DNA from 3 places in the Nocardia sp. NPDC059229 genome. Region 3 is predicted to be linked to each of the others. Evidence: riboswitches for the same ligand, from Rfam matches in the RefSeq annotation. Region 3 holds a riboswitch; each other region holds the start of a gene.
The links. A riboswitch is a leader RNA that binds a small molecule or an ion and turns the genes downstream of it on or off. The one in region 3 is predicted to bind S-adenosylmethionine.
Positions count from the first base shown of each region.

Region 1 (9,447 bases), on a different contig from region 3:
CGGCGATGCCGCCGTCCACCTCGAGCACCTTGCCGGTGATGTAGCCGCCCGCGCGGGAGCTCAGGTAGACGATCGCGGCGGCGATCTCCCAGGGCTCGCCGAGCCGGTGCAGCGGGGTGGCGTCCTCCATCTGCTGCTTGATCTCCGGTTGCTGCGCAACGACTTCCAGCGCCGAGGTGAGCACCGAGCCGACCGCGATGGCGTTCACCCGGATGCGGGGGGACAGATCGGCGGCGGCCAGCCGGGTCCAGTGCGCGAGGGCGGCCTTGGCGGTGCCGTAGGCGAGGAAGCCGCGGCCCGGGGAGCGGCCCATCATCGAGGAGATATTGACGACCGAGCCGCCGTCGTTCTTCAGCATGTGCGGCACCGCGGCCTGGGTGAGGGCGTGCGCGGTGGAGACATTGAAACGGAATGCCTCCTCGAGGAATTCGGGGGTGGTGGTGAGGAAGGTGTTGGGCATGGTGCCGCCGACATTGTTGACCACGATGTCGATGCGGCCGAGTTCGGCGGCGGCGGTTTCGGCCAGCGCGGTGACGGCGGAAAGATCCGACAGGTCCGCGGGGACCGTGATGGCGCGGCGGCCGAGCGCATGGATCTTGCCCGCCACCTCGTCGAGCTGAGCGGCGGTGCGGGCCGAGATCGCCACATCCGCACCGGCTTCGGCGAGGGCGAGCGCGGTGGCGGCGCCGATGCCGCGGCCCGCGCCGGTCACGACGGCGACGCGGCCGTCCAGTCGGAAGGTGTCCAGGATCATCGCGAATTCAGTCCTTCTGGGAGTGACGACAGTCACAAGCAGCTTTAAGCATTTATTCTTAATCGTCAAGGAGAAGTTCTTTATCCGCTGGTGAACGCTACAGTGCAGACTGTGGCAAGGATCGACAGGTGGCAGTGACGGTGTCCGAATGGCAGTGACAGAAGCGCGCGAGCGCATCATTCTCGCGGCGGAGCAGCTGATCGCCGAGCGGGGGCAGGCGGTACCGCTGCGCGATATCGCGGCAGCCGCGGGACAGCGGAACAACTCGGCGATCCAGTACCACTTCGGCTCCCGCGACGGACTCATCGAGGCCGTGGTCGAACACCGGCTCGCCACCCTCGAGGTGCGGCGGCTGGAACTGCTGGCCGAACAGGCCGGAACGGGTGCGACCGGCGTGCACGACCTACTGGAGGCGCTGGTCATTCCCATGCTCGAGCTGAGCGACCGGCACGGGATCAATCACTACGCGCGGTTCCTCGAACAGATCCACACCCATCGGGCCGTCACCGACGCGGCCAATCTGGAATCCGCGCGGCGCACCTCGGTGCGGGTGATCATGCAGCAGCTGGAGCGGGAACTCACCGACCTGCCGAAACGGTTGCGGCTGCGGCGGTTACGCGCCTTGCCGACCGTGCTGTTCGCCTTGCTGGCCGACCACGAGCGGGCCGTGGAGGCCGGGCGGGTGGCCGCGGGGGACGTGACGGCGTGGGGGGAGATCGTGGACATGCTCGCGGGGGTGCTGACCGCGCCGGTGGTGGAGCGCGCGCCGATTCGCTGACGCCGGAACGCGAACGGCCCGCCCCGGATCGAATCCGGTACGGGCCGTTCGGAAACCGAGCGCGGTGGACTAGCGCTGGTGCGGCTGGGGGTAGTTCGGCGGCTGCTGGTAGCCGCCGGACGGCGGCGGGTAGCCCTGCGGCGCATACGGATTCGATGGCTGCGCGGCATAGCCGGGCTGGTTCGGCGCGGGGTAACCCTGCTGGGGTTGCGGAGCCGGGTAGCCCTGCGGCGCGAACCCCTGGGCTCCGCCCGGCGCGGCCGGACCACTGGGCGGCGGCAGGTAGCCCTGATCCGGCGCGCCGGTCGGCGGCGGGAAGGAGCCGATCGGTGCGGGGTAGCCGTTGACCGGGGTGTTCGCCTGGTCGTAGGGGCTCGGCGCCGGTGTGTACCCCGCCGGTGTGTACATGGGCGCGGCGGTCTGCTCGTTCTCCCGCTTCTTCTTGAGCGCGAACCAGACGCCGCCGCTGACGAGAATGACGGCCAGCAGGCCGATGAGGCCGAACGCCCGGTCGACGACGTTGACACCGACCCTGATGGCAATGATCACGACGATGGCGCCGACCACGGCGATCGCGCCGCGTGCCCGGCCGCCACCTTGTGGCTGTGACATGAGTGGAATTCCCCCGAACTCGAAAACGATTGCTGGGGAAGCATACCCAAGCACGCTCGACTTCTCCCCGGTGCGAAGTTCGGTGCGACCTGGCAGGGCGGTGGTGGTGCGGCTACCGTTGATGGTCGTGGACACCACGGCAGCAGTAGTCATGGAAACGCCCGCCCGGCCGCGGTGGCTCGGCGTCGGGCTACCGCTGCTGACCGGTGGGGCGGTGGCCGGCGGGCTGGCGCTGCTGCACTTCCGGGATCCGCATGTGCAGGGGGCCTACGGGGTGTGCCCGTTCTACGAACTGACCGGATATTGGTGCCCCGGTTGCGGCGGGTTGCGCGGGCTGCACAACCTCACCGATGGCCGGATCCTCGACGCCATCCACAGCAATGTGCTGCTGCTCCCGCTGACACTGGGCTTCATCGCCTGGTGGGGCGCCTGGGTGGTGCGCGGGTGGCGGGGCAATCCGGTGCCGCCGCGACTACCGCAGGTGCTGCCCAGGTACGCGGTGTGGGTGGCCCTGGCATTTCTCCTGGTCTTCACGGTTGTGCGGAACACACCGTGGGGTAGTTGGATCGCGCCGGTTTAGGCGGGGCATGCTCTGCTTATGAGCGATTCGCTGAAGGAGCGCGTGCGGCAGAAGCTGATCCGGCAGCTCGAAGAGGATGGGCCGCCGGACCCCGATCAGGAGGACACCCGGCAGCTCTCCGTCCAGGACGACCTCGAGGTGCTCGACGCGGTGGCCGACGACGATCCACTCGTCGAGGTGCTCGCGGCCCGCTACATGGTGCCCTGACCGGTTCCCGGCCGGTTCAGAAACCGCAGGCAGCCCCACCCTCGGCCGAACTGCCGAAGGGACGGGTCTCGGGGACCGGGTTCCAATGTCCTTCGGTGCGGGCGTAATTCCACGCCGGGCCGCGCGCCACCAGGGTCGCGATGGCCTCGACAAGGCGGTCGACGTCGGCGGCGGTGGTGCCCAGGCCGATGCTGGCGCGCAGGGCGGCATCGACACCGAGGCGGGACAGCAGCGGGTGAGCGCAGAAGCGGCCGTCGCGCACCCCGATGCCGTGCTCGGCGGAGAGGTAGGCGGCCACCTGGCCGGGCTCGAAGCCGTCGACGGTGAAGGCGACAATGCCGACCGCGTCGGTGCTGTCGCGCCAGATCCGCAGGAAGTTCACGCCCGGAACGGTTTTCAGGCCGTAGCGCAGGCGGTGGGTGAGGTACTGCTCGTGCTCGATCACGGTGGTCTCGTCCAGCTCGGCGAGGGCGTCGCAGGCCGCGGCCAGGGCGGCGACGCCCAGCACGTTCGGGGAACCGGCCTCGTGGCGCTGCGGGGCGGGAGCCCATTCGACGCCCTCGGTGCTCACCGCGCGCACCGCGCCGCCGCCGGCCAGGTAGGGCTCGGCCGCGTCCAGCCAGTCCCGGCGGCCGACCAGCACGCCCGCGCCGAACGGGGCGTAGGTCTTGTGGCCGGAGAAGGCCAGGTAGTCGATGCCGGTGGTGCGCAGGTCGATTCGGCGGTGCGGGGCCAGCTGGGCGGCGTCCACCAGGATGCGGGTGCCGCACTGGTGGGCGATCCAGGCCAGCCGCTCCAGCGGCAGCAGTTCGCCGGTCACATTGGAGGCGCCCGTAACCGCCAGCAGCGCAGCGGGTTTCGAGCACAGCTCGGCGACCAAGCGCTGGATGGTCTCCTCGATGGTGTCCCCGACCGGAACCACCCGGCGGCCGCGCCGGGTCCAGGGCAGCAGGTTGGCGTGGTGCTCGACGTCCAGCACCACGGTGTCACCGGGCACGCAGGCGGCGAGCAGGTTCAGTGAGTCGGTGGTGTTGCGGGTGAACACCACCACCTGGTCCTCGGCCGCGTTCAGGAAGCGGGCGACCGAACCGCGGGCCGACTCGTAGCAGTCGGTGGAGACCCGGGAGGCGTAACCCGCGCCGCGGTGCACGCTGGCGTAGTAGGGCAGTAGGTCCGCGACCCGGTCGGTGACCTGCCGCAATGCGGGTGCGCTGGCGGCGTAGTCGAAGTTGGCGTAGCCGGCCGTCCCGCCCTGGACCAGCGGGACCCGCAGGTCACAGCCGGAGACGGTGGCGAGGGCGGCACAGGTCTGGTCGGCGATAGCAGTCATCACGAAATCCCGTCGGGTTCATGGACACGCGATCGGGAAAACAGGAATCGATCGAGAGTCCGCGCTTGCCGCGCCCGGTCGGGCGTCGGCCCGGTCGTCACCCGGAGCACCCCACCGCGGAGGAGGGTTGCCGACCAGCAAGCCGGGGCTTCACGCTGGTACTCATGACCTGATTGCAGAGACTGGCAGACGGCTCGCGGGCTTGTCAACCCTGACCGGCGCGGCCCGGCGGGGTCGGACCTGCCCGGCCCAGACGCATCGTTCGAGGTCCGGAACCCGTTCGCCGCTCCGGCCGGCGGGTGAGATAAAGCGCTGTATTCCGCGCAGCCGACCTGTTCGAGCACGCGCCAGCCGTATTCGGCGGCAGTCCGGACACCCCGCCGGGATGCAGCCCGCGGGCGCGGTGGCGAGCGCCGCGAAGGTGGCGCGCACGGCCCGCTCGGTCGGGTACTGGGTCACGCCCTCCCAGAGGAACAGGGTCGTCGACTCGGCGCGATAGCCGGACTCGGCCGGCGCGGGTGTCGAGGCCCGCGCCTCAGCAGCTGCAGCGGACCTGAGGGGGTGTGGCGTACGGCACATCCGTTTCGGAAAAATCGTCCGAAAGTTGGATCGGGTGGGCCGCAAAGTTCGAATCGCGCGAACGTTGCTGGGGCGTATGGTCGAGTCGAAGTTAGGGTAGCCAAAGTGGTGTGCCCCCGAGTTGACCACGAGGAGCCCGACCATGCTGGAGACCAGCACCCCGTTCTCGACGCTCATCCGCACCGCGACCGAGCAGCAGCACAACGAGGCGGAACACTCCACGTTCATGCGCGACATGCTCGGCGGGCAGCTCGGGGTGGAGGCCTTCTACCGGTACACCGCCCAGCTCTGGTTCGTCTACGCCGCCCTCGAAAAGCACTCCGCCGCACTGGCTTCCGACCCGGTCGCGGGTCCGTTCGTCAAACCGGAACTGGCGCGGCTGGCCGCGCTGGAGGGCGACCTGGCCCACCTCGGCGGCGCGAACTGGCGCGATGAACTGACCGCGCTGCCCGCCACCACCGCCTACGCCGCCCGCATCGAGGAGTGTGCGGGCGACTGGCCGGCCGGCTATGTCGTCCACCACTACACCCGCTACCTGGGCGATCTCTCCGGCGGCCAGGTCATTCGCGGTACCGCCGAGAAGCTGTGGAACCTGCCCAAGAAGGGCGACGGCGTGCGGTTCTACGTCTTCGAGGACATCGCCAACCCGGCCGCGTTCAAGCGCGACTACCGCGAGGCCCTCGACCAGCTTCCCCTCGACGGCCCCGAGGTCGATCGCGTACTCGACGAGGCGCGACTGGCGTTCACGATGAACACTGATCTGTTCCGTGAGCTGGGTGCGGAATTCAGCGCGCGGAACTGAAACTCGCAACCCCGAAGGTCGCCGACCCCCGTTGATCGACAGGGGCGGCGGCCTTCGTCATTTCCGCGGGGCGTCGTCGACCCTGTTCGTCGGGGGCAGGGTCAGCGATCTCACCCTTGCGCCGGGCCACGGTGATGGGTTGCCATGGAGGGCATGAGTTTTCCGCTGCTACTGAGTTTCGTGGGGTTGTGTGTGCTGCTCGCGCTCACGCCGGGGCCGGATACCTTTCTGGTACTGCGATTCTCGATGGCCGGATCGCGACCCGGAATCGCGGCGGCGGTGGGCTCGGCGTTCGGCGGGATCGTGTGGGCCACCGTGGTCGCGGCCGGGGTCGCGGCGCTGCTGGAGCAGTCGGCGACCGCGTATCGCACGCTCAAGGTGATCGGCGGAATCTACCTGGTGTACCTGGGCGTTCGGGCGCTGCTGGCGCATCGGCGCGGGCCCGGCGCGGCGGCCGGCGGGGCGGATGTCGCGCCGGCCCAGGGTGCGCCGGCGTCGCTGCGCTCGGCGTTCGCTGCTGGATTGCTGTCGTGTGTCTTCAATCCGAAGGTGGGATTGTTCTACCTCGCGGTACTGCCGCAGTTCCTGACCCGGGTGACATTCCTCAACACGCTCACGCTCGGGGCCATCGAATCCAGTGTCGCGGCAATCGAAATGATCCTGCTGGCAGTGGCGGCCGCGCGGGCGGTGGAGTTGCTGCGACGGCCGCGCGTCCGGGTGCGGCTGGAGCAGGCGAGCGCGGCGATCCTGGCGGCGCTGGGCATCGGCACGGCGGCCTCGGCCGCGGCCTGAGTCGGCGCCTGAGTCAGTCGGCGATCTCGGCGCGGTGGTACGCGCCGTTGTAATACACCAGCGGGCCGACCGCCGGGGAGTTCTCGGTGTTGTCGTTCACCTGGGTGACCAGGCCGATGACCAGGGTGTGGTCGCCGATCGGGAGGAGCTGATGGACCGTGGCGCGGACCCAGATGGGAGTGCCGTGCAGCACAGGTTCGCCGCTGCCGAGCGTCGTCCACAGGGACCGGTCGGTAAAACGCTCCTCGGCGGTCCGGCTGAACCGCTGGGCCAGATGCTTCTGATGCTCGCCGAGGAAATGCACCACCAGCGATTCGGCCCGCAGCATGGCCTCGATGCTGGAGGAGGTCTCGGCGATATTGAACGAGATGAGCGGCGGCTGTGCCGAGAGCGAGGCGAACGAGGTGGCGGTGAAGCCCACCGGACCCTGGTCGGACTCGAGCGTGACGATGGTGACCCCGGCCGGATAGTGCCGCATGGCGGCGCGGTACTGCTGCGCGGTAATGCCGCTCAGATCGTCGGGCACGTGTAGCTCGGTGCCGGGCGTCGGGGAATCGCTCACGTCACGAAACTACGTGGTCGAACGCCCGGTTATTCCACCCTGTAAGGAATTGCCCGGTCCACGCCTGTAGGTGGCGCTCAGTCCACATCGATGGCCAGGCCCGCGGTGATCCGGACCAATTCCCCGAAGGTGGTGCGGAACAGCGTGTTCGGATGCCCGCCCGCGGCCCACAACTCCTGATACTGCGACAACGCCGTGTCGACGAAGGTCGGCAGATTGGTGGGGTGCCCGAGCGGGGCGACACCCCCGATGGGCTGCCCGGTCACCTCGCGGACCATGGCCGCGGGCGCCCGGGAGAGCGTGCCCTCGAGGCGCTCCCCGGTGCGGCTCAGATGCACCTGGTGCGCACCGGAAACCAGCAGCAGCACCGGATCGTCGTCGAGCAGGAAGACCAGCGATTTGGTGATCGCCCCGACGGTCACGCCGAGCGCGTCGGCGGCTTCCTGCGCGGTGTGGGTGGGACTGGGCTGGGTGATGATCACCCCGTGATGGCCGCGCGCGATCAAGGTGTCGGAGACCTTCGACGCGACCGGTGGCAGGGACCTGCGCATGGCAACCAGGGTAGAGCGATTGCGGTGGATGTGCCGGGGATCAATAGTCGGGATAGCCCTCCTCCGGGCCCAGCAGCTCGGTGAGGCGGTCGCGCACGATCGGGGCCAGCTCCTCGACGGTGCGCTGCGAAACCCACTGGTGCGCACAGGAATCGAAGACCCGTTCCAGGTCGATCGCGGACAGGGCGTGCAGCTCCGCCGCGGCGGCCGTCTGGAGTGCGGCGTGGCCCGGGTACGGGCGGCCGTCGGCGATCTTCTGGGCCCAGGTGACATTGCAGCAGCATTCGTACAAGGCATGAGTCGCGCGGCGGCGGGGGAGCGTATTGAAGCGGTCGAGGCCGATTCCGTGATGCATCAACATCCAGACCTCACACACGGGATGGGCGAGTTGTGCGGACCCGCTAATCGTCCGCCGGAAGGCGGTTCGAAAACACTGGGACGCAGCAGATTTAGCACAGGATTAACACCGGCCCGACACGCCCCCGGCACCCCCGATACGCTGGACCGATGACCGAATGGAAGGCTTTCGAGGTCGAAAGCAAGGACCACATCGCCCAGGTGACGCTCACCGGTCCTGGCAAGGGCAATGCCATGGGCCCCGACTTCTGGCGCGAACTGCCGCTGATCTTCGGCGAACTCGACGCCGACCCGGACATCCGCGCCATCGTGCTCACCGGATCGGGCACGCACTTCTCCTACGGCCTGGACCTGCCGGCCATGAGCCCGCTCTTCGGGCCGCTGCTGGCCGACCGGGCGCTCGCCGGGCCGCGCACCGACTTCCTCAAGCACGTGCGCAGCATGCAGGACTCGGTCACCGCGGTCGCCGACTGCGTCAAGCCGGTCATCGCGGCGATCTCCGGCTGGTGCATCGGCGGCGGACTGGACCTTATCGCCGCCGCGGATGTCCGCCTGGCCAGCGCCGACGCCAAGTTCAGCCTGCGCGAGGCCAAGGTGGCCATCGTCGCCGACATCGGCTCGCTCCACCGGCTGCCGGGCATCATCGGCGAGGGGCACGTGCGTGAACTCGCCTACACCGGCAAGGACATCGACGCGGCCCGCGCCGAGAAGATCGGCCTGATCAACGACGTGTACGCCGACCAGCAGGCCGTGCTGGACGCCGCCCACGCCATGGCGCGCGAGATCGCCGCCAACCCGCCGCTGGTGGTGCAGGGCATCAAGGACGTCCTCGACCAGCCCAAGCGCGGCAGGATCGCCGACGGGCTGCGCTACGTGTCGGCCTGGAACTCGGCGTTCCTGCCGTCCGAGGACCTCACCGAGGCCATCCAGGCGGTCTTCGAGAAGCGCTCCCCGGAGTTCAAGGGGAAGTGACCCCAGGGGGTTCCGGCCCCGTAAAAGGACCCCATGCCTCCGGTTCCCGGCCTATCGTTTTGGGCGGGGGACCGGAGGTTTGGCCATGGCTACATCCGAGGTGAGCGAGTCGACCGGTGCGGGCGGCTTCACCCATCGCGAAATTCTGGTGATCATCAGCGGACTGCTGCTGGGCATCCTGCTCGCGGCGCTCGATCAGACCATCGTGTCCACCGCGATCCGGACCATCGCCGACGATCTGAACGGGTATTCGCTGCAGGCCTGGGCGACCACCGCGTATCTGATCACCGCCACCCTGGCCACGCCGCTGTACGGCAAGCTCTCGGACATGTACGGGCGCAAGCCCTTCTACCTCGCCTCGATCACCATCTTCGTGACCGGCTCGCTGCTGTGCACCTTCGCACAGTCCATGTACGAGCTGGCCGCCTTCCGGGCGCTGCAGGGGCTGGGCGCGGGCGGGCTCATGTCGCTGGCGCTGACCATCGTGGGCGACATCGTGAGCCCGCGCGAAAGGTCCAGGTACCAAGGGTACTTCCTGGCCGTGTTCGGTACCTCGAGTGTGATCGGGCCG
Region 1 covers NZ_JBHZAK010000005.1:376,912-386,358, reverse strand. Annotated here, with positions in the region: gene ACFXHE_RS15265 (SDR family oxidoreductase) at 1-754, opposite strand, end outside; gene ACFXHE_RS15260 (TetR family transcriptional regulator) at 903-1,532, shown strand; gene ACFXHE_RS15255 (hypothetical protein) at 1,602-2,144, opposite strand; gene ACFXHE_RS15250 (DUF2752 domain-containing protein) at 2,272-2,724, shown strand; gene ACFXHE_RS15245 (hypothetical protein) at 2,743-2,931, shown strand; gene ACFXHE_RS15240 (aminotransferase class V-fold PLP-dependent enzyme) at 2,948-4,261, opposite strand; SAM riboswitch class IV at 4,318-4,431, opposite strand; gene ACFXHE_RS15235 (heme oxygenase (biliverdin-producing)) at 4,983-5,642, shown strand; gene ACFXHE_RS15230 (LysE family translocator) at 5,796-6,434, shown strand; gene ACFXHE_RS15225 (flavin reductase family protein) at 6,448-6,996, opposite strand; gene ACFXHE_RS15220 (YbaK/EbsC family protein) at 7,074-7,547, opposite strand; gene ACFXHE_RS15215 (2-oxo-4-hydroxy-4-carboxy-5-ureidoimidazoline decarboxylase) at 7,588-7,902, opposite strand; gene ACFXHE_RS15210 (crotonase/enoyl-CoA hydratase family protein) at 8,055-8,876, shown strand; gene ACFXHE_RS15205 (MDR family MFS transporter) at 8,962-9,447, shown strand, end outside.
Region 1: another riboswitch for S-adenosylmethionine. It lies ahead of ACFXHE_RS15240 (aminotransferase class V-fold PLP-dependent enzyme); the one in region 3 lies ahead of ACFXHE_RS10545 (bifunctional o-acetylhomoserine/o-acetylserine sulfhydrylase).

Region 2 (9,447 bases), on a different contig from region 3:
TGCTGTGCGACGTGGAATACGGTGCGCGACACGCTCATCCCTTCTTCTTGGGTAGTCCGGGCGGGTTGATCCGCGACTGCTGCACGGCCTCGTTACCGAGGCCCCAGCGGTCGAGGACCTGTTCGTAGGTCCCGTGGTCGATGGCGTACTGGATGGCCTGCTGCACGGGGCCGATGAGCCCGTTGTCCTTGCGGGTGAGTGCCGCGATCTCGGCCTGCAGTGCGTCTCCCGCGCCGGACCAGGTGGTGAGCACCTTGTTGCCGGTCGTCGCGGAGTGATACTGCGCCGCCGGGTTGGGGCCCACATAGCCGTCGATCCGGCCGGAGGACAGCGCCAGGTAGTAGTCCGAGGATTGCTGGTAGTAGGCGAGTTCCAGTTCGGGCAGCCCCTCGGCCACGTTCCGGTCGTTCCAGGCGACCAGCAGCTGCTCCTGATTGGTGCCGGAGCCGACGCCGATCTTCTTGCCCGCCAGCGACTTCCGATCCTGATAGGTCCAGGTCGAATCCTTCGGCACCTCCAGGGCGATATTGTCCTTGCGGTAGGTGGCGAAGTCGTACTTCTCCTTGCGCTCCTCGGTGACCGTGACATTGCTGACGAACAGGTCGACCTCGCCCGAGTCGATCTTCACGAAGTTCTGTGACCAGTCCCCGTTCCGGCGCTCCAGCTTCAGGCCGAGAATGTCGGCGATCAGCGCGGCGACATCCACCTCGGAACCGATGACGGTGCGATCATCGGTGGCGTAGAAGCCGAGCGGCGGCGTCGCGCCGACAGTGCCGGTGACCACCAGCGTGCCGCGGTCGCGAATGGCCTGCGGGACCTGCGCGGCAATCGAATCCACCTTGCCGGCGTGAATGCGCCCCTTCTGCTCCGGTGACAGGTCATAGGTAAGGCCGTTCACGCTGCGCGTGTCACTGGTGCCGCCGTCACCCTTGCCACAGCCGCCCACCAGCAGACTCAGCAGCGTGACGGCGATCAGGACTCTGGTCCGTCTGCGACGGCTCGCCAGGGACATGGGTTTTCCTTACCTAGTGGGAACACGTCAGAGGACGTGCGCGAGAAAGGCTTTGGTGCGCGGGTGCGACGGGTTGTCCAGCACCTGCGCGGGCGGACCCTGCTCGACGATGCGGCCGGCGTCCATCAGCACCACGGTGTCGGCGACCTCGCGAGCGAAACCGACCTCGTGGGTGACGATCACCAGGGTCGAACCACCGCGCGCCAGATCTTTGATGACATCGAGGACTTCATTGACCAGCTCGGGATCCAGCGCGGAGGTGGGCTCGTCGAACAGCACCACCTCCGGCCGCAGGGCCAGCGCCCGCGCGATGGCCACGCGCTGCTGCTGCCCACCCGACAACCGGCTCGGATACTCGTCCGCCTTGTCCGCCAGGCCGACCCGCGCCAGCAGTTCGAGCGCCTCGGCGTTCACCTCGGCCTTGGAGCGGCGCTGCGCGGCCACCGGCGCGAGCGCCACATTCTCCCGAACCGTCAGGTGCGGAAAGAGATTGAAGTTCTGGAACACGAATCCGATGCGCGCCCGCTGCCGCAGAATCTCGCGTTCGTGCAGCTCGTGCAGCTTGCCGCCCTTGCGCCGGTAGCCGACCAGCTCGCCGCCGACCCGCACGGTGCCACCGTCCACCTGCTCGAGGTGGTTGATCGTGCGCAGCAGCGTCGACTTGCCCGAACCCGACGGGCCCAGGATCACCGTCACCTCGCCGGGGCGCACCGCCAAGTCGATGCCCGAGAGCACTTCATTGCGGCCGAAGGACTTTCGGATGCCGCGCAATTCGATCGCGAACTCGGTCATCGCCGATCACCGGCCTTCGAACGACGGCCCTTCGAGAAGTGCCGCTCGATAGAGAACTGAATGACGCTCAGCACGGTGGTCAGCAGGATGTACCAGACCGTGGCCACCATGAGCAGCGGCACCACCCGGCCATTGCGGCCGTAGATGACCTGCACCTGATAGAACAGCTCGGCAATCGCCATGGTCGACACGATCGAGGTGCCCTTGAAAAGGCTGATCACCTCGTTGGCGGCATTCGGCAGAATTCCGCGCATCGCCTGGGGCGCCACGATCGTGAAGAACTGCCGCCGCCACGGCAGGCCCAGCGACCGGGCCGCCTCCCACTGGCCCTCGTCGACCGAGATGATCCCGGCCCGGATGATCTCCGCCGAATACGCGGCCTGATGCAGCGCCAAACCGATGACGGCCGCGGTGAATCCGCTGATCACGCCATTGGTCTGGAATCGCGCGAACTCCGGCCCGAACGGAATGCCCAGCGACAGCGTCTTGTACAGGTAGGCCAGATTGAACCAGAACAGCAACTGCACGATCAGCGGGATCGACCGGAAGGCCCAGACATAGGTCCACGAGATCGCCTGCAGCACCGGGTTCTTCGACAGCCGGCCCACCGCCAGCCAGACACCGAGGAAGAATCCCAGCAGCGTGCCCCAGAAGGTCAGCTCCAGCGTCACCTTCAGCGCCGACAACACCGACTTCGCGGTGACATACTGCGCGAAGGTTTCCCAGTCCCAGCCCGGATTGGTGATCAGCCCATGTGCGAACTGCGCGACCAGCACCAGCGCGATCGCCGCGGTGACCCAGCGCCACGGGTGCCGGGCGCGGACGACCGGTAGATCCCCGTCGTGGTGTTCGGCTTCGGGCTCCGTCTGCGTGGGCGCCGCCAGCGTACTCATGGATTCGTCCTCCATCGGTCCCGGCGGAAGCACCCGCACCACGTGCGCGGGGGTTGCTGCGATGTCTGCGAGCCGGGTCTCTCGATCGCTCTGGATGGTGTAGACGACACTACGAATTCCGACGGCGTATGTCGCCGGTCCCGATCAACGTGAATTCAATTGCATGACAGTCGTTTTCCGGAATTCCGGTGGAAACGGGGAAATCAGCCCGCGGCCTCGTCGCGCTCGGGGGCCGGGTCGTAGAGGGCGCGGAAACCGCTGCGGTGGAAGACCAGCGGCTCGGAATCGGGGTGCGTGCCGAGCCGGTGCACCCGCAGCAATACCACCGCGTGATCACCGGCCGGAACCTGTTCGTGCACCGAGGTTTCCAGCCATGCCGTGGCCCCGGCGACGAACGCCGCGTTCCCGTTCCCGGGGTGCAGGTCGACATTGCGGAAGCGGTCTCCCCGCCGCGAGCTCAGCCCGCGCGCCGCCGGCTCCTGCTCGCTGCTGAGCAGGCTCAGACCCAAACGGCTCGCCTGCTCCAGCCGCGGCCAGGTCTCCGACGAATACTGAATGCAGATCGACACCAGCGGCGGGTCCAGGGAGACCGGCACGAAGGTGCTCGCCACCAGGCCGTACGGTGTCCCGCCGATCCGTGCGCACACGGCCACCACCCCGCTGGGAAAGTGCGAAAATGTCCGCCGCAGATCGGTCCCGTCGACCGGAGTGAGCGCGGCAGCCGCGCTGTGAATCGAGGTCAGCTCGCCCATTGCCCCACTTCAGCACCGCCGTACGCGCCACGACAGGATTGCGTTCACCTCGATTGCAAGTCGGCGGCGGCGGTCCCGTTGCGGGACAATGCGAAACCCCCGCCCGGCCGGCGCCGGACGGGGGTCGGGGATGCTTGCGATGGTTACTTCGGCGCCTCGATGTGCGGCTGGTTGATGGTGACGAAGTAGTTGTAGGCGGCGGCGATGGCGATCGGTGCGGTCACGAACAGCTGACCGGCGATGGTGCCCAGGAAGCCGACGGTGGCCGCGCCCAGAACGCAGCCGCCGAGCGGGCCGAGGCCGAACAGGGTGGCCAGGGCGCCGGTGGCGACCAGACCCACACCGATACCGGCGATGCAGCCGACGGCCGCGCCGCCGAGACCGCCGACCAGCGTGCCGATGGTGGCGCCGGTGGAGATGGTGTCCTTCAGGCGGTTGAAGGCGGCCTGCTCACGGTCGTAGTCCGACTTCCACGGAGCCTGGTCCTCGTAGGGCAGGTTGATCGGCTTGTAGACCGCGTGATTCGTGTCGTACTGCGGGGTCAGGGTCGCGGTGTGATCCGCGATCTCCGCGGCGATCGGGAACTCGAAGTCGTCGACCCGGAAGTTCAGCGGCAGGCCGGCCAGCACGGTGCCATTGGCGGCCTTGATCTTGAAAGTGCCGTCCTCGACCACCATCGAGCCACCATCGGTGTGGATGATGGTGTTGGTGTCGGAAGTCGTTGCCGCGTAATCGATCACGCCATTGTCGGCAGCCGGGGCCGCATTGACGGTGCCGGCGGTGACGCCCATGGCGGCGATCACCAGCGCCGCGGTCGCGGCGAAATTCTTGAAGCGCATTTCCCTTTGTTTCCTCATCAGACAGCCCGCAGGTGTGGACCGAATGATCGAAACGGGCCGACCCGAACGAGATATGGATCCGGGGTGCTGACGCGATGAACAGTTGAAATGGGAAACCCGCCCGGCCATACGGCCGAGCGGGCTGTCCCGATGAGGTATCAGCTGATGCCTATAGAGCCCCTCGCTCCTATAGAACCGCGCTCTTACTTGGCCGGAGCCGGAGCGGTGATGTGCGGCTGGTTGATGGTGGTGAAGTACTGGATCGCGGCGGCGATGGCGACCGGCGCGGTGATGAACAGCTGACCGGCGATGGTGCCCAGGAAGCCGATGGTCGAAGCGCCGACGAGGCAGCCGATGAGCGGGCCCGCGCCGAACAGAGCGGCCAGCGGAGCCGATGCCAGGCCGGCGACGCCGAAGCCCAGGACACAGCCGACGGCCGCGGCACCCAGACCACCGACCAGGGTGGCGACGGTCGCACCCATCGCGATGGTGTCCTTCATGCGGTTCCAGGCGGCCTGCTCACGGTCGTAGTCCGACTTCCAGGGAGCCTGGTCCTCGTACGGCAGGGCGACGTCCTTGACGTTGGCCGGCGTGTAGACCGCGTGGTCCATGTCGTACTGCGGGGTCAGGGTCGCGGTGTGGTCCGAGATCTCCGCGGCGATCGGGAAGGTGAAGTCGTCCACCTGGACCTTCAGCGGCATACCGGCGACGATGTTGCCGTTGGCGGCCTTGATCAGGAAGTTGCCGTTCTCGACGACCATCGAGCCACCATCGGTGCGGATGATGGTGTTGGTCTCGGAGTTGGTGGCGGTGTAGTTGATCGCGGCGTTGTCAGCGGCGGGGGCCGCGTTCACGGTGCCGGCGGTGACGCCCAGGGCGGCGACCACGAGCGCGGACACCGCGGCGAAATTCTTGAGACGCATGTGTATTCGGGATTCCTTTGAGATGAGCGGATGCGCCCCAGGGCAACAAGGTCAGGTGTAGCCCTGGGACGCTGTGATGGAAACCGGCCTTTTCAAACACAACGTGGCACGTCGGTTCCTTGCCGGTGAACCTTTGCCCATCGGTTGCCGAAATTGCCTACTTAGGGGCGGTAAACGGCTGATTGATAGTCGTGAAGTATTGCACCGCAGCGGCAATCGCCACCGGAGCCGTGATGAACAACTGACCGCCGATGGTACCCAGGAAGCCGACGGTGGCCGCACCCACCACGCAGCCCGCGAGCGGACCCGCGCCGAAGAGCGTGGCCAGCGCACCGGTGGCTACCAGGCCGACGCCGATGCCCGCGATGCAGCCCAGCGCCGCGCCGCCGAGGCCGCCGACCAGGGTGCCCACGGTCGCGCCCAGGCTGATGGTGTCGCGCAGGCGGTTCCAGGCGGCCTGCTCACGGTCGTACTGGGTCTTCCAGGGGGCCTGGTCCTCGTAGGGCAGCGCCACCGGCTTGTAGACGGCGTGGTCCGCGTCGAGCTGCGGTGTCAGGGTGGCCGTACGGTCGCTGACCTGCGCCGCGATCGGGAACTCGAATTCGTCGACGCGGAATTTCAATTCCGTGCCCGCGACGGTGGTTCCATTGGCGGCCTTGATCTTCAGCGCGCCGTCCTCGACCACGATCGAACCGGCGTCGGTCCGGATGACCGTGCCGGCATCGGTGGTCTGGGCCGTGTAGTTGATCGCGCCGTCGTCGGCCTTGGCCGGACCGGCATAGGCGGTTCCGGCGGTCACGCCGGTCGCCGCGATCGTCAATGCCGCGATTCCGGCGAATTTCCTCATCTTCATGCTGGTACTGCTTCCCACTGCCGCGAACTGAACTGTCGGCGGCAAGCATTAAGCAACCTCCCAGGTTTCTGGAGGTTAAAAACCAGCTTGATTCGATCCGGGCGAATCGGACATCGGTTACTTCGCCCTGGCGGCGGCCTTCGCCTGTTTCTTGAATTCCCGCACCTGAGTGAGGGATTCGGCATCGGTGACATCGGCGACCGAGCGGCGGGAACCGTCCTCGCCGTACGCGCCCGCGGCCTCGCGCCAGCCGTTGGCGGTCAGCCCGCGCTGTTTACCCAGGAGCGCCAGGAAGATCCGCGCCTTCTGATCGCCGAAACCCGGCAGCTTCTTCAGCCGCTTCAGGATTTCCTTGCCGTCCGGATCACCCTCGGTCCAGAGCGCCGCGGTCGTGCCGTCGTAGTTCTCCACGATGAATCGAGCCAGCTCCTGGACGCGCCGGCCCATGGAACGGCCATAGCGGTGGATGGCCGGCGGGGTCGCGGCCAGCTCCTCGAATTCCTCGGGATCGGCGGCGGCGATCTTGTGGATATCGAACCCGCCCATGCGGTCGGCGAGTTTCCACGGGCCGCGGAATGCGTGCTCCATCGGAAACTGCTGATCCAGCATCATTCCGACCAACAGGGCGAAATCATCGGTCGAAAGCAGCTCGTCGGCATCGGATTCCTGCGCAATACACAGCGTGCGGCTCACCATGCATCGATCATCCCATTCATCCCAGGTCGCGGTGACGCGGGTCACGCTGTGCCTGCAGAAGGACTAGGCTGCGGCCATGCCCGACACCATGGCTAATTCTTCAGTGCGAGCCGCGGCGCACCCTGCCGCTGGGTCCGGACTGCGACCGGACCGTTTCGACCGCGATGGACAAGACCAGCTCGTCGACGTTCACGATCTACAGGCAGCGCTGCCGGGCATCCGGAGCCTGCGCACCTGGGCCCACGAGGCCCTGGCCACCCGGCCCGGCGAGAGCGCCGTCGACATCGGGTCCGGCTCCGGGTCGGAGGTGCTGACCTTCGCCGACCTGGTCGGCCCCACCGGCACCGCGCTCGGCGTCGAACCCGACCCGCACCTGCGCAGCGCCGCCGAACGCCGCGCCGCCCAGGCCGGATCCGCCGCCAAATTCGTCAGCGGTGACGCCTACGGTCTGCCCGTCGGCAGCGAGAGCTTCGACGTGGCGCTGTGCGAGCGCGTCTTCCAGCACCTCACCGCACCCGCCCGGGCCGCCGGGGAGATCGCCCGGGTGCTGCGCCCCGGCGGGCGCGTGGTGGTCATGGACAGCGACTGGGGCACGGCCATCGTGCATCCGGGCGACCGGCACGTGGTGCACGAGGTCATCGAGACCATGATCGCGGGCACCACCAATCCCTACGCGGGCCGCCGGCTGGCGGGTCAGCTCACCAAAGCCGGGCTGGTCGTCGACGACATCGGCTCGCACGCGCTGGTGCAGGACGGCCGCGTCGGTGCGGGCGCGCTCCTCGCCCGGGTGGCGGACCGGGCCGTCGCGCGCAGCGCCATTACCGAGCGCCAGCGCGACCAGCTGCTCGCCGACCTGGAGGCCGGCGCCGCCAGCGGCGACATCCACCTGTCGGTGACCATCTTCGCGGTGCTGGCCCACAAGCCGCACTGACCGGAAACACGAGCGGCGCGCACCGTTTCGGGGTGCGCGCCGCTTGTTTCGTTGTGCGCCTCAGAGATTCATGAGCTTCTCGGACGCGGCCAGCAGCACGCAGGTGGCCAGGCCGTCCATCGCCTGCTCCAGCTCACCCTCGGACGGGAAGCTGGGCGCGATGCGAATGTTCTTGTCCTCCGGGTCCTTTCCGTACGGGTAGGACGATCCGGCGGGGGTCAGCGCGATGCCCGCGTCCTTGGCCAGCGCCACCACCTTGCTCGCGGTGCCCTCCAGCACGTCCAGGCTGATGAAGTAGCCGCCCTTGGGCTCGGTCCAGGACGCCACCTTCGAGGGGCCCAGCCGATCCTCCAGAATCCGCAGCACCAGTTTGAATTTCGGCTCCAGGATGGCGCGGTGCTTCTGCATGTGCTCCCGCACGCCCTCGGCGTCCCCGAAGAACCGCAGGTGCCGCAGCTGGTTCACCTTGTCCGGGCCGATGGTCTTCTTGCCCAGGTGCTTCAGGTACCACTCCAGGTTGGCGGTCGACGAGCCGAAAAAGCTCACGCCCGCACCCGCGAAGGTGATCTTCGAGGTGGAGGCCAGCACGAACGGGCGGTTCGGGTGCCCCGCCGCCGCGGCCAGGCCCAGCACGTCCAGCACCGGCTCCGCGGTATCGGTGAGCGGGTGCACCGCATAGGCGTTGTCCCAGAACAGGCGGAAGTCCGGCGCGGCCGTCGGCATCGAAACCAGTTCGCGGGTAACGGCTTCGGAGAAGGTGACGCCGGTTGGGTTGGAGTAGTTCGGCACCGCCCACAGACCCTTGATGCTGGGGTCGGACGCCACCAGCTCCGCGATCAGGTGGGTGTCCGGGCCGTCACCCTTCATCGGGATCGGGATCATCTCGAAGCCCAGCGACTCGGTGATGGCGAAGTGCCGGTCGTACCCCGGCACCGGGCACAGGAACTTGAGCACCGGCTCGTCGGCCCAGCGGCGCACCGAATCGGCGGTGCCGTGCAGCATCGAGAACACCAGCAGGTCGTGCATGATCTCCAGGCTGGCGTTGTTGCCGGCGAGCAGATTCGACACCGGAATGCCGAGCAGCTCACCGAAGATGGCGCGCAGCTCCGGCAGGCCGTGCAGGCCACCGTAATTGCGCACATCGGTGCCGTTGGCGTCGCGGTAGTCGGCGGTGCCCGGCAGCTCGAGGAGTTCCTGCGAGAGGTCCAGCTGCTCGGGCGAGGGCTTTCCCCTCGTAATGTCCAGCGTCAGCTTCTCGGTCTTGAGCTTCGCGTAGTTCGCGGTCTGCGTCTCGTGTTCCGTCACGAGTTCCGCATGGCTCATCAAACCGAATTGCGTCTGCCGAGGCATCTGACAGCCTTTCCAATGGCGTGGGATGTTTGTCCAGGGTTACGCGCACCGCGAACCCAACCGACCACGTTACTAGGCGGCCGCCCCGATTCGGCAGGGATATATACAGTTCCACCGCCACCCGATCGGGCCCCGAAAATGAAAGGGGACCCAGCGCACCCGGCAGAGCCCGTTGACCCTTGCTGCCTTCCGGCCCTGGGGGAGTTCACAGGATGCGCGCCGCGCTGGATCCGTCGGCCAGTGTAGCGGCTCACCGCGCCCCGTGCGCCACCGGGTCGATACGATGCCTGCGATAAGCGGGGTCACCCGCGAAATTCCGGAGGGGAAAGACGAGATGACGACTTCCGATCCAGGATCGGGTGGGCCGCACGACCCGGCGAAAGCCCAGGAAACCGCGCAGTGGTGG
Region 2 covers NZ_JBHZAK010000014.1:120,384-129,830, reverse strand. Annotated here, with positions in the region: gene ACFXHE_RS28965 (GNAT family N-acetyltransferase) at 1-38, opposite strand, end outside; gene ACFXHE_RS28960 (ABC transporter substrate-binding protein) at 35-1,012, opposite strand; gene ACFXHE_RS28955 (amino acid ABC transporter ATP-binding protein) at 1,040-1,804, opposite strand; gene ACFXHE_RS28950 (amino acid ABC transporter permease) at 1,801-2,697, opposite strand; SAM riboswitch class I at 2,706-2,798, opposite strand; gene ACFXHE_RS28945 (flavin reductase family protein) at 2,901-3,449, opposite strand; gene ACFXHE_RS28940 (hypothetical protein) at 3,593-4,288, opposite strand; gene ACFXHE_RS28935 (hypothetical protein) at 4,492-5,211, opposite strand; gene ACFXHE_RS28930 (hypothetical protein) at 5,369-6,064, opposite strand; gene ACFXHE_RS28925 (HhH-GPD-type base excision DNA repair protein) at 6,182-6,760, opposite strand; gene ACFXHE_RS28920 (methyltransferase domain-containing protein) at 6,837-7,691, shown strand; gene ACFXHE_RS28915 (aminotransferase class I/II-fold pyridoxal phosphate-dependent enzyme) at 7,752-9,041, opposite strand; RNA gene ffs (signal recognition particle sRNA small type) at 9,182-9,276, opposite strand; gene ACFXHE_RS28905 (hypothetical protein) at 9,376-9,447, shown strand, end outside.
Region 2: another riboswitch for S-adenosylmethionine. It lies ahead of ACFXHE_RS28950 (amino acid ABC transporter permease); the one in region 3 lies ahead of ACFXHE_RS10545 (bifunctional o-acetylhomoserine/o-acetylserine sulfhydrylase).

Region 3 (9,447 bases):
CCATGGTGACGAATTCGGTGGTACCGATCCCGAACCCGCCCAGGGCCAGCGCCAGCATGGCGGGAACATGCCACCGCTCACGTGGCCCCGCCCCGGACGCGGAGCCGACAGCCTCGGGCGCGGAGCTGACAGCCTCGAGCGCGGAGCCGACGGCCTCCGGCGCGGAGCCGACGGGACGGTGCACCCCGTCGGGGCTCATCTCGTCGGCGGATGCGGTGATGGCTGCGGACACGGATTCGGGCACAACCAAGCGCAACACAGTGGCGAACGGTCCCGATACCGTCCGGTCCGGTGATTTCACTCACCGACCGGCCCGGATCATGGGCCGGCCCACGCCAGGCGACCGCCGGGACGCTGGTCCCGGCGGGCTGCCCGCGCGTCCCCGGTCAGACCGTGACCGGTGCGGCGACCCGGCTGGGATCCGCCTCGCCGAGCGGCGGAATGACGGGAAAGTTGCTGCGGAACAAGCCATCCGGGTCGAACCGGTCCTTGATCTCCAGCAATCGCGCCAGCGTGACCGGATCGAAGACCGCGGCCGGGGTCTCACCGGAATCCAAGTAGGTGAACGGTTTCCGGCCACTCAGGTACGGACGCAGCGCATCCACCACAGCGTCACTGCGCTCGACGACGGCCGCCTCGAAGTCCGCGGTCGGCGCGGGGCCGAGCAGCGACAACAGGTACGGCTCGGCGATCCCGCCCGCGCAGCCCGCGTCGGCGCGCGGCCGGGCCAGCGCACCACCCAGGTGCCGGACCTGCACCAGCGCGAGCGGCCCCACCCCGCCCTGCGGCGCGGCGGCGGCCAGCAGCGCGTCGCTCACCCGTGCGGAGAACTCGGTGAGCAGCTCACCGCGCACCCGGGCCGGGCTGGGGTCGGTCGGCTCCATACAGACGCCGCCGACCTGCGCGGCATCCAGCGGCCGCCGGGTGTCCAGCACCGCACCCGGAATCTCGTCGAACAACCGCAGCGGACCGGTGACCGCGCCCAGCGCGACCACATCCACGGCCACCATGGCCCGGCCGCGCAGCATCTCGGGAATCTCGGGGAACGGCGGGAATTGCAGGAGAGTCAGCCAAAGGCTCAGTCCCTCTTCGGCTTCGGCGGTAGCCTGCCGGAAGGCCGCGACGACGGCCTCGGTCCGCTCGGCGGGCCACAGTATGCGGCCGCCGAAAAGCTCGGTCGCGTCGAACAATTCGAATTCCATGCCGGTCACCAGCGCGAAATCGCCACCGCCGCCACGCAGTGCCCAGAACAGGTCGGGCTCGGAGTCCGCGGTCACCCGGCGCTGATCGCCGTCCGCGGTCACCACCTCCAGCGCTCGCACCGCGTGCGCGGCGTAGCCGCGGCTGCGCGCGAACCAGCCGACACCACCGCCCAGCGTGTACCCGGTCACCCCGACCACCGCGGAACTGCCGCAGGCTCCGGCCAATCCGTGCGCGGCGGCCCGCTCCAGCACCGGCTGCCAGGCCACCCCCGCCTGCACCTGTGCCACCCGCGCCGCGGCGTCGATCTCGATCCCGTCCAGCGCCCGGGTCGTCACCAGCACGGTCCCGTCCGCCGCCGAGGAGGGGCTGTGTCCCGTCGCCCGCGTGCTCAGCGGCAGCTCGGCCGCCGCCGCGAACCGCACCAGCGCCGCGGCGTCCGCCGCGTCCGCGACCTCCACCACCGCCGAAACCCGCTGCCGCACGGCGAGATTCCACGGGGTGCTCGCCTGTTCGAAACTCTCGTCCCCGGGTACCAGCACCCGGCCCCGCACCACAGTGCGCAGCTCGCCACCGATCGCCGTCATCGCTCCTCCTTCGCCGCCGCGCGTACCGCGGCCGAACCCCGTCTGTCACAGGGGTATTGACCGTCCGGTCGGGTGCGTTAACCCGTTGACACGCGGCCATGCTGACAAGGATCGTGTGAACGTTTCGTGATCACGGCCGGGACAACCCCGAAAACAGTTCGGGCACCCGCCCACCCACCGGTTCCGGTGGGGGCAGGTGCCCGTGTGGCGCGGTGGATGGTCCTGGCCGGGACTGTGGTCCCGGCCGCCATCTTCACCGCTTCGCGCTGTTCACGTTCGTCGGCGCGTGGGAGCTTGCGCTCCTGGGGTTTCAGGGGTGGCCCCTGAACAACCTCTTGCCCTTGGGGTTTCAGGGGCTTGCCCCTGAGTCCCGAGAGTTGGGAACTTCTCTTCTAGCGCAGCTCGCGAGCCAGGTTGGCGTCCAGCACGCCGAGGAACTCCTCGGTGGTCAGGTAGCCCTGGTCGCCGCCGACCAGCAGCGCGAGGTCCTTGGTCATCTGGCCGGACTCGACCGTCTTGATGACGACATCCTCGAGCGTCTGGGCGAAGCCGATCACCTCGGGGGTGTTGTCCAGCTTGCCGCGGTGGGCCAGGCCACGCGTCCACGCGAAGATCGAGGCGATCGGGTTGGTGGAGGTGGGCTTGCCCTGCTGGTGCTGACGGTAGTGCCGGGTCACGGTGCCGTGCGCCGCCTCGGCCTCACAGGTGCGGCCGTCCGGGGTGAGCAGCACGGAGGTCATCAGACCCAGCGAGCCGAAGCCCTGCGCCACGGTGTCGGACTGCACGTCGCCGTCGTAGTTCTTGCAGGCCCAGACGTAGCCGCCCTCCCACTTGAGCGCGGAGGCGACCATGTCGTCGATGAGGCGGTGCTCGTAGGTGAGACCGGCCGCGTCGAACTCGTCCTTGAACTCGGTCTCGTACACCTCCTGGAAGGTGTCCTTGAACATGCCGTCGTAGGCCTTGAGGATGGTGTTCTTGGTCGACATGTACACCGGGTAGTTCTGCTGCAGGCCGTAGTTCAGCGAGGCCCGCGCGAAGTCCCGGATCGAGTCCTTGAAGTTGTACATGCCCATGATCACGCCGCCGTCTTCCGGCATGCGGACGACCTCGTGCTGGATCGGCTCGGAGCCGTCCTCGGGCGTGAAGGTCAGGGTGACGGTGCCCGCCTGGTGCACCTTGAAATCGGTGGCGCGGTACTGGTCACCGAAGGCGTGGCGGCCGATGATGATCGGCTTGGTCCAGCCCGGAACCAGACGCGGCACATTGGAGATGATGATCGGCGCGCGGAAGATGGTGCCGCCGAGGATGTTGCGGATGGTGCCGTTCGGCGACCGCCACATCTTCTTCAGACCGAACTCCGTGACGCGGGCCTCATCGGGGGTGATCGTCGCGCACTTCACACCCACGCCGTGCTTCTTGATGGCGTTGGCGGCGTCGATGGTCACCTGATCATCGGTCTTGTCGCGATACTCGATGCCGAGGTCGTAATACTCGAGGTTCACATCGAGATACGGGTTGATCAGTTTGTCCTTGATGAACTGCCAGATGATCCGGGTCATCTCGTCGCCATCGAGTTCGACGACGGTCCCTTCAACCTTGATCTTGGACATGGATCTTCGTGTCCTCCTAGGAAGGTGGTGCTCCCATTGCACGGCCGGTGAGCACCGCTTGTAGCGGACCCCAGCTGTTCAACAGACAACGTATACGCATGGCGCTCGGCACGGGACCTGTGGTGCCAAGTCCACGTACGCTGTGGCGTCAAGCAAGACAAGCGTACTGCTGCTATCGATCTCACCGCTCGGGTGGCCCCCGCTGTGCGGGATTCAGTGCGGTTACCGATTAGTAGCTTTTCGCGTGACTTTACGCACTTTCCAGGATGCGAAAACCCGCGGCCCGCGGCAACCCCAAACCCGCGGACCGCGGGATATATGTTGCCGCGACCCGCGGGTGAATAGTCGGTGGGTCAGACGCCCACGTGCACGTGCTCGGAACCCTCGAGCAGATTCTCCGGCTTGTCCCGCACCATGAACGCGATGATCGGAATGGTCACCAGGAAGAATCCCGCGCCGATCAGGAACGCGATGTCATAGGAATGAATCGCGGCCCGGGCCATCACGTGGTCGACGCCCGGATTGTTCTTCGCGAACCGCTCGGCCACCTGCACCGCGATCGTCGACAGCAGCGCGGTGCCGATCGCGCCGCCCACCTGCTGCGCGGCATTGAGCAGCGCGCTGGCGACGCCGGAGTCACGCTCCTCGACCTGATGCAGCGCCGTGGTCTGCATGGCCACGAACAGCCCGCCCATGCCGAGCGCGATAAGAATCACTGCCGGCAGCACGCCCCCGGCGTAGCTGTCCCCGAAGCTCAGCCGCGACAGATACAGCAGCCCGGCCATGCCCAGCACCGAACCGGTGATCATGAGCGGCCGCGGCCCGATCCGCGGCAGCAGCCCGCTCGCGACGCCCGCGGAGACGACGATGCCGATCGGGAAGGGCAGGAACGCCACCCCCGCCTTCAGCGCCGACCAGCCCAGCGTGATCTGGAAGTAGTAGCTCATGTTGATGAACATGGCGAACATGGCGATCGGCAGCAGCAGCGCCACGAGGAACGAGCCGCCCCGGTTGATCTCCCCCGGAATACGCAGCGGCAGTAGGGGATTCGAGGACCGCCGCTCGATGGCGACGAAGGCGGCCAGCAGCGCGACGCCCGCGACCAGCAGGGCCAGGGTGGTGCTCGCGGTCCAGCCGTCGGAGGCCGCGCGGCTGAAGCCGTAGACCACCGAGACCAGGCCGAGCGTGGCTGTCACCGCGCCGGGCAGGTCGTAGCCGCCGGAGCGCGGCGCGGGCACGTCCCGGACCACGAAGGCGAGCGCGCCCAGGAAGGCGATCAGCGCGATCGGGGTGTTGACCAGCAGGCACCAGCGCCAGTTGGCGTATTCGGTGAGCGCGCCGCCCACGATCAGGCCGATGGCCGCGCCACCCGCGGACACACCTGCGAAGACGCCGAACGCGCGAGCGCGCTCCTTGGCCTCGGTGAAGGTGACCGACACCAGCGACAGCGCGGCCGGCGCGAGCAGGGCGGCGAACGCGCCCTGCAGCCCGCGCCCGGCGAAGAGTTCCGCGCCGTTCTGCGCGAGCCCGGCCAGCGCCGACGCCCCGGCGAAGCCGACCAGGCCGATCAGGAACATGCGGCGGCGGCCCAGGTAGTCGGCGAGGCGGCCGCCGAGCAGCAGCAGGCCGCCGAAGATCAGCGTGTAGGCGGTGAGCACCCACTGCCGGTCGCCGTCGCTGATGCCCAGGTCACGCTGGGCGAACGGCATGGAGATGGTGACGATGGTGGCGTCCAGCACCACCATCAGCTGGGCCATGGCGAGTACGCCCAGGGCCCACCAGCGCGCAGCTCCGCGCCGGTCCGAGCTTTGTGATCGATCTTCGAGTGTTGTGGTCGCGGCGGTCATGTCGTCTCCTCACGGACGGTCCGGGACACCCTCGACCATCTTGACCCCTGCAGCCAATTGGCGTCAAGAGAAATTTGTCGCACTGCGACAGTTGGCATAATGGGACATGAGAAGCGTTCGAACCCTTACCATGGAGGTATGTCGGAGTTGTCAACTCACCTCGGTGTGATCGCACGTCACCGGCCGGGCCTGCGTGAGCGGAAGAAGGAACAGACCCGGGCGCGGATCATCGATGTCGCCCTGCGGCTGTGCGACGACCAGGGCTTCGACGCCACCACCGTGGAACAGATCGCCGACGCGGCCGACGTCTCGCCGCGCACCGTGAACCGGTACTTCGACAGCAAGGAAGACATCGTCATCGCGCCCATCGCCGACTGGGCGCGGGCACACGCGGACGCGCTGCGCGAGCAGCCGAGCACCGGCAACGAGCTGAAAGCGCTGCTGGACAGCTTCCTGTCCATCGTGGACCGCGTCGTCGACCACGACGAACCGCTGCCCTTCCGCTGGTTCCAGCAGATGCAGCGCATCATCCGGTCCACCGCCGCGGTGCGGGCGTGCAGCATGGCCGCCACCGAGAACAAGACCGAGCAGACCGCGCAGGTGCTGGCCGAACGCCTTGGCACCACCGTCGCGGATCTGCGAGTTCGATTGCTGCTCGGCACCTTCCACGCCATCATGCGGGCCGGCACCGAATCGGACTCCGATTCCGGCTTCGCCGACGAGCGTCTGATCGAGTCACCGCGCAGCATGGCGGAGGCCGTGGTCGGCGCGTATCACGAATTCGTGCGCACCTGCGCGGGGCCCGCTGTGGCCAGCCCCACTTCCGAAACAGCGGCGTCCGCCCGCTAGAATCGCGCAACAGGTCAAGAGCATCAGCGTTAAGGCCCCGGCTTGCTGATCGGCAACCCTCCAGCTGCGGTGGGGTGCTCCGGGTGCAGACCGGGCGTTCGAAGGCCGAACGCAAGCGCAACTAGGAGGTCTACCGAAATGTGTTGTTGTCGAAGCCCATTCGCCTCTCGATAACGTCAAACTTCCGCCATTCGGCGACCTTGTTTTTGGAGCAGAACACATGAGTGACTCGACCGCGCCCGCGGCCGTCTCGGCTGACGGCACCCTGGATCCGGCCGGCTGGTCCTTCGAGACCAAGCAGATTCACGCCGGACAGGCTCCCGATCCGGCCACCGGAGCCCGCGCCCTGCCCATCTACCAGACCACCTCCTACGCCTTCCGCGACACCGATCACGCCGCCGCGCTGTTCGGGCTCGCCGAGCCGGGCAATATCTACACCCGCATCATGAACCCCACCCAGGACGCGGTGGAGCAGCGCATCGCCGCGCTCGAGGGCGGTGTGGCCGCGCTGCTGCTGGCCTCCGGTCAGGCCGCGGAGACCTACGCGATCCTGAATCTGGCTCAGGCCGGCGACCACATCGTGGCCAGCCCGCACCTGTACGGCGGCACCTACAACCTGCTGCACTACTCGCTGCCCAAGCTGGGCATCGAGGTCAGCTTCGTCGAGGATCCGGACGATCTCGAGCAGTGGCGCGCGGCCGTGCGGCCCAACACCAAGGCGTTCTACGGGGAGACGGTCGCCAATCCGAGCAGCTCGGTGCTCGACATCCCGGGCATCGCCGAGGTCGCGCACGCGGCGGGCGTGCCGCTGATCGTGGACAACACCGTCGCCACGCCGTACCTGATCCAGCCGCTGCGGCTGGGCGCGGACATCGTCGTGCACTCGGCCACCAAATACCTGGGCGGCCACGGCTCCGCGGTCGCGGGTGTGATCGTGGACGGCGGCAACTTCGACTGGACCGTGCGGGACGCGGCGGGCGAGTCCCGCTTCCCCGGTTTCACCACCCCGGACCCCAGCTACCACGGCGCCGTGTTCGCCGATCTCGGCGCGCCGGCCTACGCGCTCAAGGCGCGGGTGCAGCTGCTGCGCGATCTGGGCGCGGCGGTGTCGCCGTTCAACGCCTTCCTCATCGCGCAGGGCATCGAGACGCTGAGTCTGCGCATCGAGCGGCACGTGGCCAACGCCCAGGCGGTGGCCGAGTTCCTGGCCGAGCAGCCCGGCGTCGAGAAGGTCTACTACGCAGGGCTGCCCAGCTCCCCGTGGTTCGAGCGGGGCAAACAGCTGGCACCCAAGGGCGTCGGCGCCATCGTCTCCTTCGAGCTGGCCGGCGGCGTGGACGCCGGCAAGAAGTTTGTCGAGGCGCTGGTGCTGCACAGCCATGTCGCTAACATCGGGGACGTGCGCTCGCTCGTCATCCACCCGGCCTCCACCACGCATTCCCAGCTGACGCCCGCCGAGCAACTCGCTTCCGGTGTCACACCTGGTCTGGTCCGGTTGGCCGTGGGTATCGAGGGGATCGGCGACATCCTGGCGGATCTGCGCGCCGGACTGACGGCGGCGGCAAGTTGACCGTGAACATCGAATCGAGCACGTCCCGGCACGCGGCGGAGCTGCTGCTGCCGCCGCCCGACGGGACGCTCGGCAGCATTGCCATCGGGGATATCGAGCTCGAGACCGGAGCCGTCATTCCCGATGTCACGCTGGCTGTGCAGCGGTGGGGCGAACTATCGGCGAACGCGGACAACGTGGTGCTCGTGGAGCACGCGCTGACCGGTGATTCGCACGTGGTGGGCCCCGCCGACGTGCACCACGGCCAGGCCGGCTGGTGGGACGGCATCGTGGGTCCCGGCGCGCCGGTGGACACCCGCGAGTGGTGCGTCATCGCCACCAATGTGCTCGGCGGCTGCAAGGGCAGCACCGGGCCGTCCTCGCTGGCCGCGGACGGAAAGCCCTGGGGCGCAAGGTTTCCCGAGATCTCCATCCGCGATCAGGTGACCGCCGAGATCACGCTGTTCGACCTGCTCGGCATCGACCGCCTGGCCGCCGTGGTCGGCGGCTCCATGGGCGGCATGCGGGTGCTGGAATGGATGGTCGCCCGGCCCGAGCGGGTCGGCGCGGCCCTGGTGCTGGCGGTCGGCCCGCGCGGCACCGCCGACCAGATCGGCACCCAGACCACCCAGATCGCCGCCATCACGGCCGATCCGGACTGGCAGGGCGGCAACTACCACGGCACCGGGCGCGCCCCGATGACCGGCATGGGCATCGCCCGGCGCATCGCGCACCTGACCTACCGCACCGAGTTCGAGCTCGACCACCGGTTCGAGAACCATGCCCAGGGCGATGAGGACCCGTGGGCGGGTGGGCGTTACGCGGTGCAGAGCTATCTGGAGTACCAGGCCGACAAGCTGATCTCGCGGTTCGACCCGGCCACCTACGTGCTGCTCACCGAGGCCATGAACCGTCACGACGTGGGCCGTGGCCGCGGCGGTATCGCGGCGGCGCTGGGGTCCACGCCGGTGCCGTGCGTGGTCGGCGGGGTGGACTCGGATCGGCTGTTCCCGCTGCGCACCCTGCAGGAGCTGTCCGATCTGCTGCCCGGTTCCAAGGGGCTGGAGATCATCCGGTCCCGGGACGGCCACGACGGATTTCTGACCGAGACCGAGGCGGTCGGCAAACTCATGCTCGAGACGATGGATCTGGCCCGCGCCCAGCGCGAGTCGGACCGCTGAAACAACGCTGCCCGTCCGCTGCATCTCCGCTGCCTCACCGGAGGCGCGTTACCTCGCGTATCGTGTCCGTTTCGCGCGAATTGCCGTGACGCGCTTCCGGTTTCGCACACATGACACCTCCGTAACCGGCGGCCCGGAATACGTGTGCGCGAGGCTCGGCACACGTAATGTATTCAGGCATGACCGCCGCATTCGATGACATGGATCTACGCGATCTCGTCGATCTGCTCTCCGAGGACGAGCAGCGTGAACTTCGCCCGGCCATACTCCGTGTCCTGCACAGACTCCCGGACCAGGAAGTGTTGCGCCGTGAGCTCGGCCGCCGCATAACCTCGGTCTAGCAATCCCCCAGCGCCGCGGGTTCGCGGCCACCCCCGATCGAACATTCAGTGCCGCGACTCCGGTCGCGGCCCCGACCTCGGCGCGGTCTAGGTGACGCCGAGGCTGCTGATGGTCGCGGCCAGCGCAATGATCGCGCCGCCCAGCACCGTCAGCCAGGCGACGTCGAAACCCTTGCTGCGCACCGCGAGCAGACCGGCCCGGTCGGTCGGCAGAATCAGCCGCAGTGCCGCCGCCAGTAGCGTCCCGCCGCCGAAGAAGAAGGTGCCGCGCCGCCAGCGGTCC
Region 3 covers NZ_JBHZAK010000003.1:375,317-384,763, reverse strand. Annotated here, with positions in the region: gene ACFXHE_RS10570 (MFS transporter) at 1-58, opposite strand, end outside; gene ACFXHE_RS10565 (FAD-binding oxidoreductase) at 387-1,787, opposite strand; gene ACFXHE_RS10560 (NADP-dependent isocitrate dehydrogenase) at 2,180-3,397, opposite strand; gene ACFXHE_RS10555 (MFS transporter) at 3,751-5,244, opposite strand; gene ACFXHE_RS10550 (TetR/AcrR family transcriptional regulator) at 5,383-6,093, shown strand; SAM riboswitch class IV at 6,106-6,217, shown strand; gene ACFXHE_RS10545 (bifunctional o-acetylhomoserine/o-acetylserine sulfhydrylase) at 6,314-7,663, shown strand; gene ACFXHE_RS10540 (homoserine O-acetyltransferase) at 7,705-8,823, shown strand; gene ACFXHE_RS10535 (hypothetical protein) at 9,003-9,164, shown strand; gene ACFXHE_RS10530 (DUF3017 domain-containing protein) at 9,252-9,447, opposite strand, start outside.